Regions from separate parts of the Saccharophagus degradans 2-40 genome, predicted to be linked through region 2. Evidence: predicted binding sites of a transcription regulator. Region 2 holds the regulator's gene; each other region holds the start of a gene.

Region 1 (7,246 bases), 930 kb from region 2:
CAAGGTGGCGGAGCACGACCATGGCGGCACAGAAATCACTGTTGTATTGGAAGGAAGTTTTTCTGATGAACTAGGCACCTACACGGTAGGCGACTATATAGAAAAGCAACCGGGAGACATTCACCGCCCCATGGCCACCCAAAATGAAGACTGTTTATGCCTGTCTGTAAGCGAAGCCCCAGTAAAAATAACTGGTTTGCTGGGTAAATTAATTAACCCGTTCATTTCTTTTGCACCGCGCTAACCCTACAGCGCGGCGCATTATCTTTTGGCAAACCTGTATTTTAAATAAATACTTACAAATAATGGTTCACATATGACATTTTTGGTCACCTCCTTTTTTGTCGCAGAATAAAAACTCCCCCTCCTCTCACACAAGAAAATAACACTCGTTAATTAAATCCAAATAAATAACACGTTACTCATCTTGCCGGAATTACAATTTGTGACAATTTACGCCCACCCAAAAGCGTTTTTGTCGAATTGGTTTACAACCCATTGTGCGACTACTTTATCTCACGCAGTGAGCTGACCTCTGCTTTACTGCTCAAAAAACCAACATCACTAGACGAGCATTTTTTGTACACATCAAGCTTGCCCCCTTAGCTTTACTGATAAAAATACAATCAGCCCCATTACGCACACATTAAAAAAAACCATAAAAAAGGTTTTTTAGCCCCGAGTAAAAGCCATACCTAAAACAATCGTGCGTCGAATTTATTAACACTAAAGGACTACAAATTACTCTCAACCACCAGAAAAACGAGAAGCTCATCACACTTTTTGGCACATGCATTGCAATTACCCTTTTGCGAAGCATAACCAATAAGAGGCTATGCCTTTAACTTTAAATCGAGGAACATTTAGTGAGTAAATCAATAAAGCTTTTAGTAGGTGCGCTAGCACTTACCGCTTGGCAATCTGCATCTGCGGTAATTTTAACTGGGGAATTTAGTGGTGTTATCACTAACAGCCAAGGCTATGGGCTAGCAAACGGTGGCGCCAACGGTGAAACGTTAACGGGTACTATTTGGATTGATACCGAAGCGGCCCAATTGCGAGACGAGTGCAGCCAATCGCAATACAATTGCACACGCGATACGGATTACAACGATAAGTGGATAGATATTAGCTATAGCTTCTTAGGCAATACATATAGCCCAGATTCCCCACAGTATACATATTCATACGACGGTGTATGGGCGTACGACCAGTACACTTCAGATAATCGCGACTTTCTTCAAATTCTTGAACAGGATTATGTATACAACTCATCCAATTACGCCAACGACTATGCGTATGTTTACATCTATGACTGGGTAAACGATATTGTGACTAGCGATAATTTAGCGGACATTTCTACATTATCCCTTAACTGGCAAGATTCCACACCAGGAAACTGTAGCGCTAGTGCAGGCCAATGTGGTTACTTCTACGCTTACGACTACGATAATAACACTACAACTAGCTACATAAACGCTAACCTAACTTCATTAACATTGAATGCTGCAAGTGTTCCAGAGCCCAGCACTATGGCGCTGTTTGGTATGGGAATGTTTGGCTTATATTTCTCTCGCAGAAAAATGAAACGTGCCTAATTGCTAACCAGCAATCAATAGCTAAAAAGGCCTTCGAATGAAGGCCTCAGACTGATGACAAACCTGACTTAGGTAGCACAGCGAATAAATTCTTAAGGTGAAAGATCAAAAATGCTCAATTCATGGACGAATTGAGCAAGTTATAGGGACATATTCATACGTTTTTTGAGCTTTCACCCTAAGAATTTGCGGATTTAGAATGATCAAGCTCTTCGCAGAAATAATAGAGGGGTTTATCAATAAACTGAGGCCTTCGAATGAAGGCCTTTTTTATAAAATAACCAATTTTCTGCACGGAATATTAACTCTGCTATTTTAGTTACCTTGCACTGCCAATTTAAGCAAACCCGCCACCGACATTGAATCTGTTATTTCGCCAGTCATTACCATGTTAATGGCTTCTTTTAATGGCAGTTTTTTTACTTCTATATCTTCACTATCTTCCAACGCTTGCTTGCCAGCGTACAATTGCTTTGCTACGTACACCACCCCAATTTCATCGGTAACTGAGTTGCTTTGGTGAATAGTTACTAACTCCTCCCACTGCTGCGCACACAAGCCGGTTTCCTCTTCCAGCTCACGCTGGGCCCCTTCTAGCATATCTTCACCTTCTGGCACGCCGCCTTCGGGAATCTCCCAGGTGTAGCAGTCCAACGCATAGCGGCTTTGTTTTACCAGCCATGTGTTGCCTTCTTCATCTAAAGGAATTACACCAACTGCGCGGTTTCTAAAGTGAATCAAACCGTAAATACCTGCCGTACCCTTGGGTGTGGTTACCTCTTCATGGGTCACACGTATCCATGGATTGCTGTACACCTCTTTACACGTATTTTGTATCCATCCACCTATTTTTTTTATCGCCATTAGAAACTTAACCTATTAACTAATAATGTAAATTTAACTGCTATTCGCCCTGCGCTGTCATCAACTCTGCGTTTGCGCGCTTATGTTCTGGCGTATTGTCGTAATCGGTATATTGCATATTACCGTTGTCGTCCACCCACTTATAAATTTCTACAGGCTTAACCGTGCGGGACGCTTCGGGTTTAATCTCACCCAAACCACCCAAAGGGTTACCCGGCTTTAACTGAGTAAAATCATGACTTTCCATTGCGGAATCTTCCTGCATAATTAAATCAACCAACCGGCTTACTTTGGCATTAAACATAATGTTTAACGGGTTTTTATCCTGCACAAGCTTAATTACTTCTGGGTCGTTAAGTATTTGCTGCACTTCGGGGTTGGTTTTTAAATATTCCATACGGCGCCATACAAATGTCATGTTATGCGCTAGAGTTTCATATATTTCGCTTTGTTGAACCTTAGTTGGGTCGCCATCTTTGCCTGCTAACGCCAACTTAGATATAGATTGCACCCCTTCTTGCTGAGCGATGTTTTTAAATGCTGGCGTTTGCTGTAGCGAGGCGTAATCTTTTCTAGCCATATAATATTGCGCAGTGCCATCATTAAAAAATTGCTCCATTACGCCAGAATCGGAAAGACTGCTAAACCCCTCCACAAATTGCTCTGGGTTAGCCAGTAATGCCCCCATAAGCTGCGAATGAATTTCTTTGGCGCCCACCGCTTTCGAGCCGGCTTGGGCCACGCCGCCAATTAATTTGCCTGCAGCTGTTGCCAATGGCTGGGGCACCGCTAATTGCGCCGGTACGGTATTGCCTGCGCGCGACTGCCAAGCGGCACTTAAAAAGGTGGCGCCCCATACAATGACCAAACCACTAAAACACCCCAGCACTGTGCCTGCTCCTAGGCCCGCTAACCGAGCAATAAATGTTTTTTTATCTAACCATTTTTCTAAAAACAGCTTAGGTAAGGTAGACGCTAATAAATACGCAAGTATAAAAATAACCACGCTCGCTACCATCATGGCAGCCGTGCTACCTAGGCCATAGCCCTGAATAGCCACGCCCGCATCTTTCGCCCATAGCAAACTTGCACCATAGGCAACAGCAAAACCAAACAGGCCCAAAAGCGTCACCCAAATACCCTGCAAATAGCCGCGCAGTGCAAAATAGAGCACCCAGCCGGCGAAAAGAATCCATACAATTGTCATGCTGTGTGTAAATCCTCGTTTTCTACATTATTATCGCGATTAAGGCGCTTATTAAATTGCCCATAGATTAGACAATTGCTAATATTGCCGCCCCTTTTCAAATGGGGCTGGCTTAAGCGTTTAGGCCTCAATCAAAAACGGTAATGCTACCACCGACCTGCCCACTATACAGCGCGGAAATTTATCTATGTCACACGGCACTTCTTTAGACGAACTTTTCAACTCACGCGATTTCATAGGCCGCCATATTGGCCCCAATGCAGATCAAACGCGAGCCATGTTGGATGCCATGGGGCTGGATAGCATAGACCAGCTTATAGACCTTACCGTACCCGCGTCTATTCGCGGTGAAGAAACCCGCGCCCTAGCCGCACCGGTAAACGAGCAGCAAGCCTTAGCCGAGCTAAAAAACATTGCAGGCAACAACCAACGCTTTAAAAGCTATATAGGCATGGGCTACCACCCTACCTATGTACCCCCCGTTATATTGCGCAATGTATTAGAGAATCCAGGCTGGTACACCGCCTATACGCCCTACCAGCCAGAAATTGCACAGGGGCGATTGGAAGGCTTACTTAACTTCCAACAAATGATCATTGAATTAACCGGCATGGATATGGCCAACGCCTCTATGCTAGATGAAGCTACCGCCGCAGCCGAAGCCATGGCAATGGCCAAACGCGTTGCCCGTAAAAACAAAAGCAACACCTTCTTTGCCGATAAACACTGCCATCCACAAACCCTTGCCGTATTGCAAACCCGTGCCAGTCACTTTGGCTTTGAGCTTGTTATTGGCGACATAACCCAAGACCTAAACAAGCAAGAAGTATTTGGCGCCATCACCCAGTACCCCGGCACCTCGGGCGAAGTAAAAGACCTGCGCCCAATAGTTAACCAAGCCCACGAGCAAGATGCGCTATTAATCGTAGCCGCCGACATTCTTAGCTTGGTGTTACTCGAATCCCCCGGTGCGATGGGGGCCGACATAGTAGTGGGCAGCAACCAACGCTTTGGTATTCCTATGGGCTTTGGTGGCCCACACGCTGCGTTTTTTGGGTTTAGAGAAAAGTACAAACGCGCAACCCCTGGCCGCATTATTGGCGTATCGGTAGATACACGCGGCAAACGCGCACTGCGTATGGCCATGCAAACCCGCGAGCAGCACATACGCCGCGAAAAAGCCAACTCCAACATTTGTACATCGCAGGTTTTATTGGCGGTGATGAGCGTGTTTTACGCCATGTACCACGGCAGCGCGGGCGTTACCCGAATAGCGCAACGCGTGCACACCCTAACCAAGATGCTTGCCCAAGGCTTAACAGCACAGGGCCACAAGTTGGCGTTTGATAACTACTTCGACACCTTGTGTGTAATAGTGAACGATCAACAACAAGGCCTGTTTGATCGCGCCCAGCAAGCGGGTGTTAACCTGCGTAAACTCGATAAAAACGCGCTAACTATTAGCTTAAACGAATGCACAAGCCTAGAAGATATCCACCAATTGCTGGATATTTTCTCACTAGGCAAACACTCGCAAGATGTTAAAAGCTTAGAAACCAAAGCCCTAGCCGCAGAAGTGATTCCCGCTAGCTGCCGCCGCGAAGGCCCAGCGCTTAACCACCCAGTGTTTGAGCAATACCACTCAGAAACCGAAATGCTGCGCTACTTAAAGCGTTTAGAGTCGAAAGATATTGCCCTAAACCACGCAATGATTCCCCTCGGCTCTTGCACCATGAAGCTAAACGCTACAGCCGAAATGATTCCCGTAACTTGGCCAGAATTTGGTGAGCTACACCCCTTTGCGCCAATGGAGCAAGCCGCTGGCTACAGCACTTTGTTTACGCAACTGCAAGATATGCTAAAAGCCTGTACCGGCTACGACGCCATTAGCCTGCAACCCAATGCTGGCTCGCAAGGCGAATACGCTGGCCTTGTGGCAATACGTAAATACTTCGAGCACCTAGGTCAAACCGAGCGCAATATTTGTTTAATACCCGCCTCGGCCCACGGCACCAACCCAGCCTCGGCACAAATGGTAGAAATGAAAGTGGTAGTCGTTGCCTGCGATAACCTCGGCAACGTAGACCTGAACGACCTAAAAGCTAAAGTAGCCCAATACGGTGAAACCATTGCCGCATTAATGGTTACCTACCCATCTACCCACGGCGTGTTTGAAGAAGAAATTACCGCCATTTGCGACCTCATCCACTCGGTCGGTGCACAAGTGTATATAGACGGCGCCAATATGAACGCCCTTGTGGGCTTGGCGGCACCAGGTAAATTTGGTGGCGATGTATCGCACTTAAACCTGCACAAAACCTTCTGTATTCCACACGGCGGCGGCGGCCCGGGCATGGGCCCTATTGGTGTAAAATCTCATCTTGCGCCCTTCTTGGCCGGCCATCCAGTACAACCCGTGCCCAACACATTGGTAGAAAACGGCACCATATCTGCTGCGCCGTGGGGCTCGGCAAGTATTTTAACCATTAGCTGGATGTACATTCGCATGATGGGTGCCGAAGGTATGAAGCGCGCAACCGAGTTCGCCATATTAAACGCCAACTACATAGCGCACCGCCTGCAAGACCACTACCCCATTTTGTACAAAGGTAAAAACGGCTACATTGCCCACGAGTGCCTACTAGACTTGCGCCCACTAAAAGAAAGCAGCGGCATAACCGAAGAAGACATAGCCAAACGCTTAATGGATTTCGGCTTCCACGCACCTACCATGTCGTTCCCCGTGGCTGGCACACTTATGATCGAGCCAACCGAATCGGAATCACAAGCAGAGCTAGACCGCTTCTGCGACGCCATGATTAAAATTCGTCAAGAAGCCTCTCTAGTAGAAAGCGGCGAACTACCAAGGGATAACAACCCCCTAGTTAACGCCCCCCACACCCTAGACGACGCCCTAGACGAAACGTGGACACGCCCCTACACCCGCGACGAAGCCACCCGCCCACTACCTTACCTACACGCACACAAGATTTGGCCTACGGTGAATCGTATTGATAATGTGTATGGGGATAGAAATTTAATTTGTAGTTGCCCAAGTATTGAGAGTTATACAGAAGAGTAAAAAATTGAGTACAACTCTAGTTGAATATCGATAATGATGGTGTGGAAGCTAGAAAAAGCGCCACACCTAAATTGTATTCCTTAGGACTAGACCTGACACGTCAACATACGATGACGTGAATGACAGGTTTTGATTGCAGCTCGAATGATAAAACTAAACCAAGGGTAACTCTCAAATGGCCAGTTGATTGCTTCGTAATTAAACACATAACTGGCTTACTAAATACTTTGCATGTAAAGCCAAGTAGCGAGCTTGTAGATGGTGGGCAGTGCCCACGGATGAGATATTTTATTGGCAAATAGTTAAAGTAAATTAACTATTCGCCAAATTACTTGGCTAGATAGAACTCTGGAATTTCTGGGCAATCAAAGGTTCTTTTGTTAATTTAGGAATTTATCGCTGAAGGTGTGGATAAAATTCTTTCGCTGCAAGCGATCCGCCCTCTCCAAATATAATCTTCTGCATTTCTACGCTAACAACTGGTAAACGAAACCC
Region 2 (7,246 bases):
TTGCCATTGGCTTGATAGCGCTAATGATCAGCTCAGAAATATTAGTGTGGGGCGCAAAAACAACCGCAGAGTATTTTTCTGTTAGCCCACTCATTATTGGCCTTACGGTTATTGCTGTTGGCACCAGCTTGCCAGAGCTAGCGGCCTCGGTAATGAGCGCATTAAAAGGCCACCACGATATTGCGCTGGGCAACATCATTGGCTCCAACATTTTCAACTTGCTTGCGGTAATGGCGGTGCCAGGTATTATTTCCCCGCCAATTATGGAAGCTGCAGTTTTTAATCGCGATTACATGACAATGCTCGGCATTACGCTGATTATCACCGCCGCTATTGCTATAGTGCTATTGCGCAAAAACAGCAAAGGCACTACTCAACTGGGCAAAGGCACTGGCTTTGTGTTACTTGGCTGTTATGTGGCCTACTATGCGTACTTGTTTTACACCAACTAGATTGTCGACATGAGCACTTTTGATTTTATTAAATCGGCGCAGCGCACCATAAGCATGGAAGTCGCCGCCGTAACAGCCATGGCACAGCGCATAGACAGCAGCTTTAGCCAAGCCTGCGAGATTATTCTAGCGTGCCAAGGGCGCACAGTGGTCACAGGCATTGGTAAATCGGGCCATATAGCAAAAAAAATTGCGGCCTCTTTAGCCAGCACCGGCACCCCCGCATTTTTTGTGCACCCAGCAGAAGCTAGCCACGGCGACCTGGGCATGATTACCTCAAATGATGTCGTTATTGCCCTTTCTAATTCGGGCTCGTCGTCAGAGATGGTAGCCTTACTGCCCACGCTAACCCGCGTGGGCGCCAAAATTATTAGCCTGTGCGGCAAAGCAGACTCGCCCCTCGCGCAAGCGGCCAATGTAAACTTAGATATTTGGATAGAAAGCGAAGCCTGCCCACTCGATTTAGCCCCAACCTCTAGCACTACAGCATCGCTAGTAATGGGCGACGCCCTTACTGTAGCCCTGCTAGAAGCCCGCGGCTTTAGCGCCGAAGATTTTGCCTTTCGCCACCCCGGCGGCACCCTTGGCCGAAAACTCCTGCTGCGCGTATCCGACGTAATGCATGCTGGCGATCAAGTACCCAAAATTCATCGCGCGGCATCACTGGGTGAAACCCTAAGCATGATGACCGCCAAAGGGTTTGGCATGACCGCCGTGATGGACGATAGCGATAAGCTTGTTGGCATATTCACCGACGGCGACCTGCGCCGCTGCGTAGATAAGGGCATAAACATTGGCAGCGCTATTGTGGGCGATGTAATGACTCCCAACCCGCGCACAGTGCAAAGCCGCATGCTGGCTGCACAAGCGCTGAACTTGATGGAAACAAATAAAATAACCGCGTTAATCGTAGAAGACGAGAACCAAAAGGCAGTTGGCGTACTCCATATGCACGACCTGCTGCGCGCAGGCTTGGTGTAATTACCCAGGCCCGCCCCCTACCACCAACGGATAAGCACATAATGACTAGCAACGAAATTATCGAAAAAGCCAAGAAAATACGCCTGCTTTTATTAGACGTAGATGGCGTACTCACCGATGGCAAACTCTATTTCAACAACGACGGCCAAGAAATGAAGGCGTTTAATACCCTAGATGGCCACGGTATAAAAGTTTTGCGCAAGTCTGGCGTTGAAGTGGGCATTATTACCGGCCGCGAGAGTGCATTGGTTTCGCGCAGAGCCAACGACCTAGGCATTAAATTAATTCGCCAAGGCAGAGAAGATAAGTTCGACGCCCTGCAAGAAATACTTAAGGAGTTTCCCTGCGAATTAGAGCATATTGCCTATATGGGTGACGACTACCCAGACCTACTGGTAATGACCAAGGTAGGCCTTGCACTAACCGTCAACAATGCAGTTAGCGCCGTTGCAGAGCGCGCCCACTGGCGCAGTGAACGCCGCGGCGGCGATGGTGCCGTGCGCGATGCCTGTGATTTTATTATGCGCGCCCAAAACACTTTTGACCAAACCCTTAGCCAATACCTTTAGCCCTAAGCTATACCTAAGCTATGCCTAAGCGCTATGGTAGCTTCACTTAAATACGCAGACAGCTCATGTTAAAAAACGGCCTCTACATTGCCTTTGTTGTCACCCTTGTTATTGGGCTGCTGTTTTATGGCGACTCACCAGAACAGCTTTTGGGTAGCGGGCAAGATAAAAAAGCAGCCAAAATATACCCTTATGCCATTGCTCACCACGCCTCTACGCGGCACTTCGCCAACGACGGCACGCTCGATTACGAGTTTGTGGCCTCGCGCCTAGAGCACTACCAGCTTACGGAAGATCAAGCGCCCGAAGACGAAAATCGCGTGTACACTCTTATCGACCTACCAGTGCTTACAATCTTTCAGGGCGAGCAACCGTGGCGAGTAGAAGCTAAAAAAGGCAAGCTGCTTGGCGACGGTCAATCTATAGAGCTGTGGGAAGACGTTGTAATACGACAAAAGAATGAAAGCGGCACCTACACCCAACTAACGACAAATAAATTATTAATATTGCCGCACGAAAAAGTCGCACAGACTGAAGAGACTGTTAAAATCAACTCCCCAAGGGGAGAAATGACAGGAGTCGGCATGGTTGCCGACCTCGCAGAACGCAAAATCACCCTGCTAGGTAAAGTAAGAGGCACGCATGACCCAATCTAAATTAAGCCGTATAGCGCAGCTATGTTTACGCGCAGGGCTGCTTGCCGCACTTGCTGCCAACCCAGCACAGGCGCTGCCTAGTGACCGCTCGCAACCGCTTAGCACAGATGCAGACAAGCTCGAACTAGACGATAAAAGCGGCACCACCACGCTTTACGGCAACGTAATTATTGAGCAGGGCAGCATGCGGATAACCGCAGACAAAGTGATTTTGCATTACAACAAAAACAAACTCACTCACGTTATCGCCACCGGGGAACCGGCTCATTACAGCCAAGTGCCCCGCGCCAACCAAGAACCCGTACAAGCGCGCGCCAAACGCCTTGAATATCATATCGAGCAGGAAACCCTAACCCTGCTAAACAACGCCTCACTGGTGCAAGATGGCGGCACCAGCCTAAGCGGCAACCGCATTGACTACGACGTGAAAAAATCCCTCGTAAAAGCCGGTAGCGACATAGAAGAAGGCGAGAAACGACGCGTTCGCCTTGTTATTCCAGCCAAAACCCTCAGCAACCAAGAATAAGCGCACCAGCAACTATGCCAAAGTTAGAAGCACTCCACTTAGCCAAAAGCTACAAAGGCCGCAAAGTCGTTATAGATGTATCCATGAGCGTGGAGGACGGCCAAGTTGTGGGGCTGCTAGGCCCAAACGGCGCAGGTAAAACCACCTGTTTCTACATGATTGCAGGCATTGTGCAAGCCGATAAAGGCAGCGTACATATTAACGGCAAAGATGTGAGCCGCCTGCCGATGCATGGTCGTGCACGCGCTGGACTAGGCTACCTGCCGCAGGAAGCCTCTGTGTTTCGCAAGCTAACTGTAAGCGAAAATATTCTCGCCATTTTAGAGACACGCAGCGACCTTAATCGCAAACAGCGCCTCGAACAGCTCGAGCGCCTGCTAGGTGAATTTCATATCAACCATATTAAAAACAGCTTGGGCATGGCGCTTTCTGGCGGCGAACGCCGTCGTGTAGAAATAGCGCGCGCACTGGCCACAGACCCAGCATTTATTCTGCTAGACGAACCCTTTGCAGGGGTAGACCCCATATCGGTGAGCGACATCAAAGATATTATCCGCCACCTTAAAGCACGCGGTATTGGCGTACTTATTACCGACCACAATGTGCGCGAAACGCTGGATATATGTGAAAAAGCCTATATAGTATCGGAAGGCCACATTATTGCCGAAGGCGATGCGGCCACCGTACTTAATAACAAAAAAGTACGCGAAGTTTATTTGGGGCAACATTTTACCCTCTAGCTCTTTACCGCAATGAGCTACACTCTTAGAATCAACGCTCGTATCTCGGGCGTCTCGCTCTCGTGCAACAAATCCCCTCGCTTATCACCTAACGGCATAAACCTTGCTTATAAAATCAGGGAAAATCATTGCTTGTAGTCCTGCTGACGGCTAAACTTAGGTTAACGTTAATTTTCACCCAGCCCGATTAACCGCCGTGTTCGGCCAGATTATATGAAGCAATCCCTACAGCTAAAGCTTGGTCAACAACTTACCATGACCCCGCAATTGCAGCAGGCCATTCGCCTTCTACAATTGTCGACCCTTGACCTGCAACACGAAATTCAAGAAGCGCTAGACAGCAACCCTATGCTGGAAGCCTCTGAAGATGACTTTGATGGCGGCGACGTAGAGGCCAGCAGCGACGATAACGCTGAAGCGAAAACTGCGAGCACGACAGAAGAAAAACCCGCAGCGGAAAAAGTAGAAGACAGCTACGAAACCACCGACAACAGCGGTGAGCTGGAATGGAATGACGACATTCCAAAAGACTTGGCCGTAGACACCAACTGGGATGACATCTACCAAACCTCAGGCCCTGCTACCGGCTTAGCCCGCAACGATGAAGACGACCCCGATTACGAATCTCGCCGCGGCAATTCCGAATCCCTGCAGGATCACCTCAGCTGGCAGCTCAACCTCACGCCAATGTCTGACCGCGATAAAGAGATCGCAGAGGCCATTATTGATGCCGTTGAACCCAGCGGCATGCTTTGCCAAACAGCTGAAGAAATATTTTCGGGGCTTGCAGCCCACGACGAAGAGCTAGAGCTCGACGAAGTACTCGCCGTACTGCACCGTGTACAACAATTTGACCCACCCGGTGTTGCCAGTCAAAACGTGCGCGAATGTCTGCTTATTCAACTTAACCAGTTTGAACTGGATCAAACCAGCCCCGAGCTAAAACTAGCCAAGAATATTGTTGATCAGTACTTAGATGTACTGGCCGCGCGCGATTTCAAACAGCTTATGCGTAAGCTGAAAGTAAAAGAGCAAGACTTACAGGCAGCCATTGCCGTTATTCAAGGGCTCAACCCGCGGCCAGGCGAATCCATCGGCAGCGACTCGACCGAATATGTGATTCCCGACGTTTTTGTATCTAAAGAAAACGACCGCTGGACTGTGCGACTCAACCCTGAAATCGCCCCTAAGCTGCGTATTAACTCGGGTTATGCATCCTTGGTAAAACGCGCCGATACCAGCGCCGACAACACCTTTTTACGCGATAACCTGCAAGAGGCGCGCTGGTTTCTAAAAAGCCTGCAGAGCCGCAACGAAACACTTTTAAAGGTTGCCACCTGTATAGTCGAAAAACAGCAGGGCTTCTTAGACCAGGGCCCTGAAGCCATGCGCCCAATGGTACTGCACGATGTAGCAGAAACCGTCGAGATGCACGAATCAACCATTTCACGTGTTACCACGCAAAAATACATGCACACTCCGCAAGGTATTTTTGAGTTGAAGTACTTTTTTTCTAGCCATGTTGCAACGGATTCCGGCGGTGAGTGCTCTTCCACTGCCATTCGCGCAATAATCAAAAAGCTGGTAGCCGCAGAAAATGCACGCAAACCGCTTAGCGACTCCAAAATAACCGACATCTTAGCCGAGCAAGGTATTAAGGTAGCGCGCCGCACCATAGCCAAATATCGCGAGTCCCTTAATATCCCACCATCAAACGAAAGAAAACGCTTGGTTTAAGTGTTTTTTTAGCATTCCTCCGCCCTTTACACTGCACGTGGCAGGGGGAATGCTGTTACAATTCGCGCCGAGCGACCTAGTCGCCTTAAATCTGCAAACAAAAGCCTGGCCAGGCCCGGTGCGCAAGCACTGAGTGACCTACTTGCCCCAACGATTCTAGACAGAAGTATGCTAGTTGAAACTATCCTAACCTTAGATTGCACCCGCTCGAAAATAGTTGGTGGCAGCAAAAAACGTGTGCTCGAACAGCTTGCACAAATTTTCTCTCACTCTGTAGAAGACTTGAGCGAAGACAGCCTGTTCCAAAGCCTCATTGGGCGAGAGCGCTTAGGCTCTACCGGCATAGGCGATGGTATAGCTATCCCCCACTGCCGCTTTGCAACTGGCGGCGAAACTTTTTGCGCTTGCATCACCCTTGAAGAACCCGTCGACTTTGATTCGATCGACAACAAACCGGTAGATGTAATATTCGCAATGGTAGTACCAGAAGACGCCAACAGCGAACACTTAGCCACCTTGGCTAGCCTTGCAGAGAAACTGCAAAAACCAGAATTTGTTAAGGGTTTACGCAACGCCACTTCCGACGCGCAATTGTTTAACGCGGCTGTGTCGGCCTGCTAAGATAAACCATCTATACTCACGGTATATACGCTGCGCAAACGCACCGTTTTGACTCTCCTTACACAAATTTACTGCTACCCTTTATTGGTAGTGTAAATGTAAAGGTATTCGTCAATACTCCACTCACACACTGGGATACAAAGGTCACAGCTATGCGATTGTTAGTTATCAGTGGACGATCCGGTTCAGGCAAAACCTCCGCGCTGCACTTGCTCGAGGATGAAGGCTTTACCTGTATTGACAACTTACCCGTAAAACTTCTACCCGCGCTAATAGAGCAAATTGGTGATGCACCCCATGCCAGTAAACACAAATTTGCAATTGGCATAGATGCGCGCAACCTAAACAGCGATTTAAGCCAAATCGAATCTCTTATTAAAGACAACTTGCCCGCCAATGCGGAGTGCCTGGTTGTGTACTTAGATACCTCGCGCGAAGTGCTACTTAAACGCTTCAGCGAAACTCGACGCAAGCACCCCCTTTCAGACCAAAACACTGGTCTAAACGAAGCCATTGCAAAAGAAAAAGTAATTTTAGAACCGGTGGCGGCGGCTGCAGACATTACCGTTGATACTAGCCATATGTCCTTGCACGAATTGCGCAGCACCATTAAGCGCTTGGTGGTAGGGGAAGAAAGCAAAGGCATGGCCATTATGTTCAAGTCGTTTGGCTTTAAATACGGCGTGCCGGTTGATGCCGACTTTATTTTCGATGTGCGCTGCTTACCCAACCCCTACTGGAGCCCCGAATTGCGCTCTCAATCAGGTTTAGAGGCGGGGGTTATCGAGTTTCTGAATTCACAACAGGAAGTGGATGACATGTTTGATGATATTTGCGCATTCGTTCAAAAGTGGGCACCGTCGTTTCAGGCCAATAACCGCAGTTACCTAACTGTTGCCATTGGCTGCACCGGTGGCATGCACCGGTCGGTATATTTAGCTGAACGATTAGCGGCTGAGCTAAA
Region 3 (7,246 bases), 490 kb from region 2:
TTTAGAGCTACATATAAATAACGCTTTTCATATGGTGCCCACAGGCTGGAGATAAAATGAGTAGCCACGTAATTTTAAATAACGTAACCCATAAAAACCTAAAAATTAATACTCAACGTAGCGCCAGTTTAGGCGATGCGGTTGCCTCTGTGCTCACCTTTCCTTTCGAGTTTCGCAATATATTATCCCATTACCCCATTTGCTTTAAAAAAGATGAACAATCCGGCGAGTTTTATGCGGCAGCGTTTATGGGGTTTGAAGAAAATGAAAACTTATATTTAACCGAATCCGGCTGGCAAGCCAGTTATATTCCGCTTGTAATAGAGCGCGAGCCATTTCTAATTGGTTTTCAGGCTAGCGAACAAGGTGGTGAGCCTGGGCGAATTATTCATGTGAATATGGAAAGCCCGAGAATAAGTACTACCCAAGGTGAACCGGTTTTTTTACCTATGGGTGGTAACACACCTTACCTAGAGCGCATAGGGTCTATTTTAGAGGCCATTTACCAAGGCCAAAAGGGCAGTAAATTATTTTTTGACGAGTTAATTAAGCATGACCTACTAGAGGCCTTTGAGCTTAGTGTTACATTAAATGATGGCTCAGAAAATAAACTGGTAGGTTTTTATACCGTGCACGAAGAGCGATTAGAGAATTTATCTGGTGCGGCGTTAGAAGCGCTTAGTCGTAGTGGTACATTGCAGCATGCCTATATGGCATTGGCTTCGCTCTCTAATTTTAGTGTACTTATAGATAGAAAAAACCGACTCTTAGCGGCTGCTAAATAGCAAAAGCAACTAGTGCCGGTTAATAAAAAGTGGGTGTAAAGAATGCCTAATACACAAAATATTGCAGGCAGTGTTGATCGTATGGTGAGCGTTGAAAGTATTGCAAATATTGGGGGCAAAGTGCGAGAAGTTAACGGCTGTACGCCAAGCAACATTTCCCAAGAGGTCCTTACTTCTACCCAGCCGTTAATTCTTAAAGGGTTGGTAAGCCAGTGGCCCATTGTACAGGCGGGGCAGCAATCTAACGCACAAGCTGTTGAATATATTCAACAGTTTTATCAGGGGTTGCCTGTACCGGTATCTATAGGTGCGCCAGAAATAGAAGGCCGCATATTTTATAACGAAGATTTTACTGGCTTTAACTACGCCGCTAAAAAAGTACATCTCGGAAGCTTTTTAAACGAAATTCTCGCAGTGGCGGAACAGTCTAAGCCACCAACATTGTATGTAAGCTCTTCGGTAATCGATAGCTTCTTGCCGGGTATGCGTGGGGCTAACGACCTTGCCCTTAACGAATTGAACCCTAGGGTGAGTATTTGGATAGGCAATAAAAATAGAATAGCTGCGCATTATGACTTGCCAAATAATATAGCTTGTTCAGTAGTGGGGCGCAGGCGCTTTACGCTTTTCCCTCCGGAGCAATTACAAAACCTTTACCCTGGCCCGCTTACATTTGCGCCCGGTGGCCAATCAATTAGTTTGGTCGACTTCTATGCGCCCGATTTTGACAAGTTTCCGCGTTTTCGCAATGCGTTAGCAAGCGCGCAGGTTGCCGAACTGGAGCCTGGCGACGCGGTGTTTATTCCAAGCATGTGGTGGCATCACGTAGAGAGCCTAGACAAACTCAATGTGTTAATTAACTACTGGTGGCGAGAGACGCCCGCATTTATGGGGCCACCCATAAATGTATTGCATCACGCGCTATTAACGCTGCGTGATTTGCCCCCAGAGCAACGCCAAGCTTGGAAGAATATCTTTAATCACTACATTTTCGATGCAGACGAAAGTACCAACGCTCATATTCCCGAGCAGGCGCTAGGGTTTCTAGGTGAGTTAGACGATACTGCCGCACGTAAATTGCGCGCGCTGCTGCTCGCCCAGCTTAATCGTTGAGCGGTTCACCGTTAATTGCGAGGCTTAAATGAAACAAAATAAAATTAAAAAAGTGGTCATCGCAGGTGGCGGCACAGCAGGTTGGATGGCCGCAGCGGCCATATCTAAGTTACTCGGTAAAAACCTCGATATTAGTTTAGTGGAATCCGATCAGATTGCCACGGTAGGGGTGGGTGAGGCTACCATTCCCGCGTTACAAACATTCCATAAGTTGTTGGGCATTAAAGAACCGCACTTTATGGCTGCCACCCAAGCAACCTTCAAACTGGGTATCGAATTCAAACGTTGGAAGGATACCCAGTCGAGCTACATTCATTCGTTTGGCGCAGTAGGTAAAGATTGTTGGGCCGCAGGCTTCCAACATTTTTGGCGGCGGGGAGTAGACTTAGGCGTTAACCACGATTACGGCGATTATTGCTTAGAGCTAGAAGCCGCCAAACAAAATAAATTTGCCCACCCCAATAGCGGCAATATTTTTTACGCCTACCATTTAGATGCAACCCTGTACGCTAAATATCTGCGTAAATTCAGCGAAACCTTTGGCGTAAAACGTATAAAGGGTAAAATTGTTGAAGTTAAAACACACTTACATAACGATTATATTAAATCGTTAGTGTTAGAAAGCGGCCAAGAAGTAGAAGGCGATTTATTTATAGATTGCACAGGTTTTATTGGCCTATTAATAGAGCAAACATTGCAAACCGGTTACGAAGACTGGTCCCACTGGTTGCCCTGCGATAGCGCAGTGGCAGTGCAAACAGCAGCAACGCAAGCGCCCATACCTTATACCCGCTCTACTGCTCACGCTGCCGGCTGGCAGTGGCGTATACCGCTGCAGCATAGAGTGGGAAACGGTTTAGTGTATTGCAGTAAACATATTAGCGATGAAGAAGCTAAGCAAACACTATTAAATAATATTGAAGGCGAACTGCTAACAGAACCAAGAGTAATTAAATATCGCACGGGCCAGCGTTTAAAACACTGGAATAAAAACTGCGTTGCATTAGGGTTGGCAAGCGGCTTTATCGAGCCTCTTGAATCTACAAGTATTCATTTAATACAGCGCGGCATTTTGCGACTGCTTTTTTTGTTCCCTTCGAATGGAATAAACGATACCGATGTGGCTGAATACAATCAGCAAACTAAAGCAGAGATTGAGCATATACGCGATTTTATTATTTTGCATTATCACGTAAACCAGCGTAACGATTCGCGGTTTTGGCGCTACTGCGCAAATATGTCTATACCCGAAACACTCGCGCACCGTATCAGTCTATTTAAAAAATCTTCTCGATTTTACCCAAAAGACGATGAGCTATTTGGCGAGTATTCCTGGGTGCAAGTCATGTTGGGGCAGGGCATAGAGCCAGAGGGGTATCATCCTATTGTGGATATGATGTCTGAGGATGAGCTTCATCACTTTTTAAAAAATATTCGGAGTTCGGTTCAGCAGGCACTTGCCAGCATGCCGCAGCACACCGATTACATTCAGCAGTATTGCAAAGCGCCACCCATACCTATCTAGGGTGGCCAATTTGTTAAATGCTAGCTTTGGGCTAGCGTATCACCTCTTATCTCCCATATGTGGGGGCGGTATGTTTACTTTCTTGCTCTTGCTCTCGCTCTTGCACTTGCTGGGCTGAACGCATAGAGCGTTATAAAAATAAGTATTCATGCGTTGTATTTTTATAACTCAATGGGTAATCGTTTACCTTATTTTCTGTTTAAGTTGCCCGTGCTGGTGAGTCACTGAAGTGGTTTGAATGGCTGCTGGCTTAGTTGTAACTTATTGATATATATGGTTTTTATGTGAGCGGGTGAGGGTGGTTCTTTAAATTGCCGTGACCTGGGTTTGTACTCCTTTGTAAGATTGTATGAAAATATGTGGTAAACGTTTACCTGAAGTGTTTAAATTGCCTCTAAAGTAACCAGTAGATAACAATAAACAGCCCTAAGAGGAGGCTTTCGTGAAGACAAAAATAATCCAGCTATTTCTACTTGCCTTAACGTGCAGTTTTATGGCGAGTTGTGGCGGTGCCAGTGACAGCAACCCGCCACCGGTGACTGAGCCAGAACCCCAGCCTGAACAAGAACCAGAGCAGGAGCCAGAAGCTGAACCAGAAGCGGAGCCTGTTGCATTCTATTTCGGTAACGACCTTTCCTACGTAAACGAAATGGAAGACTGCGGCGCAGTGTATAAAGATGCAGGCAGTGTAGTAGACCCCTACGAAGTGATCGCCAATCACGGCGGCAACCTTGTGCGCGTGCGTCACTGGAACGACCCCTACTGGCAGGCGCTTATTACCCAGCCAGAATCTGTAGCGGCAAATTGGAAAGCTAATTACAGTGGGCTTGAAGATGTAACAGAAACAATTCGACGATCAAAAGCCGCCGGTATGGAAGTGCTGCTCGACTTTCATTTCTCAGATATTTGGGCAGACCCCGGCAGGCAAACAACGCCGCGCGCATGGGAAAATGACTTTGGCGATGAAGACGCCATGGCTGCGCATATATACGATTACGTAACATCAGTACTCACAGGGTTAAACGACGAAGGTTTAATGCCCGAGCTTATTCAAATTGGTAACGAATCTAACTCCGGCATGATGACGACTCAAAACCTCATTATAGAAATGAATGATGCGGGTACGGGGTTAAATGTGAGTAAAGGCGGGCAAACAAATTACTCAGATCAATATGTTGCGCGTATGTATAACTCTGCGATTTCTGCTGTGCGCGATATTAGTGAAGGGATGACCAACGCTCCGCGTATTGCTATCCACGTGGCAGGTGCAGATAAAGCCGTCGCATTTTTTGATAAGTTAAAAAGCATCGGAGTAACGGATATTGATATCGCGGGCTTCTCGTTTTATTACGGTTGGGAGCAAGCACCAATAGAAGACGTTGCAAGCATGATTGCAACCTTAAAGGAACGTCACCCTAATTTAGACCCGTTAATGCTTGAAACAGGCTACCTGTGGGATGAAGAAAACATCGATAGCTTAGGCAATATTATTGGCATTGCCGACCCCGCATATTTACCTGTGAGCAAACAGAACCAACTTAAATATCTTACCGATTTATCGCAAGCGGTTGCTGATGCTGGTGGTATTGGAGTGGTGTTTTGGGAGCCATCTTGGGTATCAACCGAATGTCGCACACCTTGGGGGCAGGGCTCATCTCACGAGCATGTTGCTTACTTCGATCACCGCGACGGCTTAAACTTTCATATTGGTGGCCAATGGATGGAGGTTACCAAGTTAAGCGAAACCCCAGAAGCGGGGCTAGCTACTACCTTTAGAGTGGATATGACTGGCCAAGACACCAGCGCAGGGGTATTTATTCGCGGGGCGTTTACCGAAGACACATTGCAGCCCATGCTATATGAAGGCGAAAACATTTATAGTTACACCACGCATATCCAAGCAGCGCAAAGCGGAAGCTACCACTATGCGATTGGCTTAAAAAATGGTACGCGCGAAACGGTTCCTAGCGAATGTGCAAACCCAGAAGATACGTTAAATCGTTTATATACGGTGGGCGAAAATGGGGAGCAGTTAGTTACCGCAGTTTGGGCAAGCTGTGATGTTTTCGATCCGCAAGCGGCTGGGCCAACAACCTTAACGCTTAATGTAGATATGACTGGTGTAGATGTAAGTGGTGGTGTGTATGTTGCAGGCGACTTAAATGCTTGGACAATCACCGAGCTTACACAAGTTGGCGCTAGCGCAATTTATACCATTAGTTACGATTTAGCCGTAGGTGCAGAAGGTGGCTACTACTTCTTGAATGGCAGCGATTGGGGCGATAGGGAAACAATACCAGAAGAATGTGTGGGCTACTATGATGCAGACCGCGGCTTTTTGGTGGAAGAGCAAAGCCCACAGGTATTGGATTTAGTGTGGAGTAGTTGTCAATAAGGGCGAGCTTACAGTTGGCAGTTTACAGGTACCAGTAAAAATACTGTTACCTGTAAAAATATAGATCGATATAAATTTTGTATAACTACTTTAAAGGCGAGTCTTATGGGCTCGCCTTTTTTTATGGATAACTTTTGCACCAATTTGGGTGTTATGCACTACTTTTGTCTTGTGGGTTTGGAGGCTTGTAGTGATTGATCTGGTTTGGTTGAGGACTAAGTTGTTGGATTTTTATTTGCTTGCTCGAAGTTGGAGCGTTTTACCGTTGGGTGAAAATATAAAGTCATATGTTGGGGCGCTGGCGAATTTTATTTATAGGGAAACACTGTGGCGTAATGGTGCATAAGTCAAAATTAGGCTTGTATATGGGGTGAACTACCTGTTCTGGCATAGGGCTTGCTCTTACCTGTTATCGATTGTGTGTTTTGTAGTTCCGTTTTGTGCTTCTGTTTTGTACTACCCATGGGGTGATTAACAACAGTGCGACTAATTACAGAGTGATTCGAAACGTAAAAAATATTTTTTATCTTAGTTAGCCCGCAAAACGGTACGCAATATTTATTAACTTTTAAGTTAGCAGAATCCCAACCAGAAGAGAGTGAAATTATGTCTTATTTAGCCCCCGCGGAATTCGCCACCAAAATGGTGGATGCCGGTGAATCTAAAGTATTTATGTCCACCCGCGATACATTAATTCGCGCCTATATGGCTGGCGCAATATTAGCGTTAGCAGCGGTATTTGCCGTTACCATTGCTGTGCAAACGGGCGTGTTTTTAATTGGTGCAATTTTGTTCCCCGTTGGTTTTTGTATGCTTTACCTAATGGGGTTCGACCTGTTAACAGGGGTGTTTGTGTTGGCACCGCTTGCTTGGCTGGATAAACGCCCAGGCGTAACGGTAAAAGGAATATTGCGCAACTGGGGGCTTGTGTTTTTAGGTAACTTTGGTGGTGCGCTTACGGTAGCTTTTATGATGGCGTTTATTTTTACTTATGGCTTTAACGTAGAGGCTGGCGCGATTGGTTCTAAAGTTGCGGGTATTGGCGAGGCACGTACGCTAGGTTATGCCGAGCATGGTGTTGCAGGTTGGATAACTATTTTTATTCGCGGCATGCTGTGTAACTGGATGGTATCGCTAGGTGTAGTAGGGGCGATGATTTCTACATCGGTTAGCGGCAAGGTTATAGCAATGTGGATGCCTATCTTCTTGTTCTTCTTTATGGGCTTTGAGCATTCTGTTGTAAATATGTTCTTGTTCCCATTTGGTTTAATTATGGGCGGTGAGTTTTCTGTAATGGATTATTTTATTTGGAACGAAATTCCAACTGCATTGGGTAACCTTGTGGGTGGCTTGGCATTTACCGGTTTAACGCTTTACACCACACATGTGCGCACGGGTGCAAAACGTACGGCGTAATAGCAACATATT

What was found. The regulator sigma-54, encoded in region 2, starts transcription at its own class of promoters, with help from an activator protein. The targets are predictions, from matches to a motif close to TGGCACANNNNTTGCNNT.
Region 1: a site for sigma-54 is predicted at 785-802, ahead of SDE_RS12935 (PEP-CTERM sorting domain-containing protein). Genes of this name have one in related genera too.
Region 3: a site for sigma-54 is predicted at 6,204-6,221, ahead of SDE_RS14790 (formate/nitrite transporter family protein). Genes of this name have one in related genera too.

The regions. Positions count from the first base shown of each region.
Region 1 is NC_007912.1:3,122,912-3,130,157, forward strand. It holds gene SDE_RS12930 (ChrR family anti-sigma-E factor) at 1-244, shown strand, start outside; gene SDE_RS12935 (PEP-CTERM sorting domain-containing protein) at 867-1,598, shown strand; gene SDE_RS12940 (NUDIX domain-containing protein) at 1,914-2,462, opposite strand; gene SDE_RS12945 (CvpA family protein) at 2,503-3,669, opposite strand; gene gcvP (aminomethyl-transferring glycine dehydrogenase) at 3,857-6,751, shown strand.
Region 2 is NC_007912.1:4,050,035-4,057,280, forward strand. It holds gene SDE_RS16615 (calcium/sodium antiporter) at 1-452, shown strand, start outside; gene SDE_RS16620 (KpsF/GutQ family sugar-phosphate isomerase) at 462-1,433, shown strand; gene SDE_RS16625 (KdsC family phosphatase) at 1,475-2,002, shown strand; gene lptC (LPS export ABC transporter periplasmic protein LptC) at 2,068-2,658, shown strand; gene lptA (lipopolysaccharide transport periplasmic protein LptA) at 2,645-3,184, shown strand; gene lptB (LPS export ABC transporter ATP-binding protein) at 3,199-3,924, shown strand; gene SDE_RS16645 (RNA polymerase factor sigma-54) at 4,138-5,661, shown strand; gene ptsN (PTS IIA-like nitrogen regulatory protein PtsN) at 5,830-6,282, shown strand; gene rapZ (RNase adapter RapZ) at 6,435-7,246, shown strand, end outside.
Region 3 is NC_007912.1:3,563,276-3,570,521, reverse strand. It holds gene SDE_RS14810 (SapC family protein) at 57-785, shown strand; gene SDE_RS14805 (cupin-like domain-containing protein) at 828-1,898, shown strand; gene SDE_RS14800 (tryptophan halogenase family protein) at 1,927-3,423, shown strand; gene SDE_RS21420 (glycoside hydrolase family 53 protein) at 3,866-5,818, shown strand; gene SDE_RS14790 (formate/nitrite transporter family protein) at 6,425-7,234, shown strand.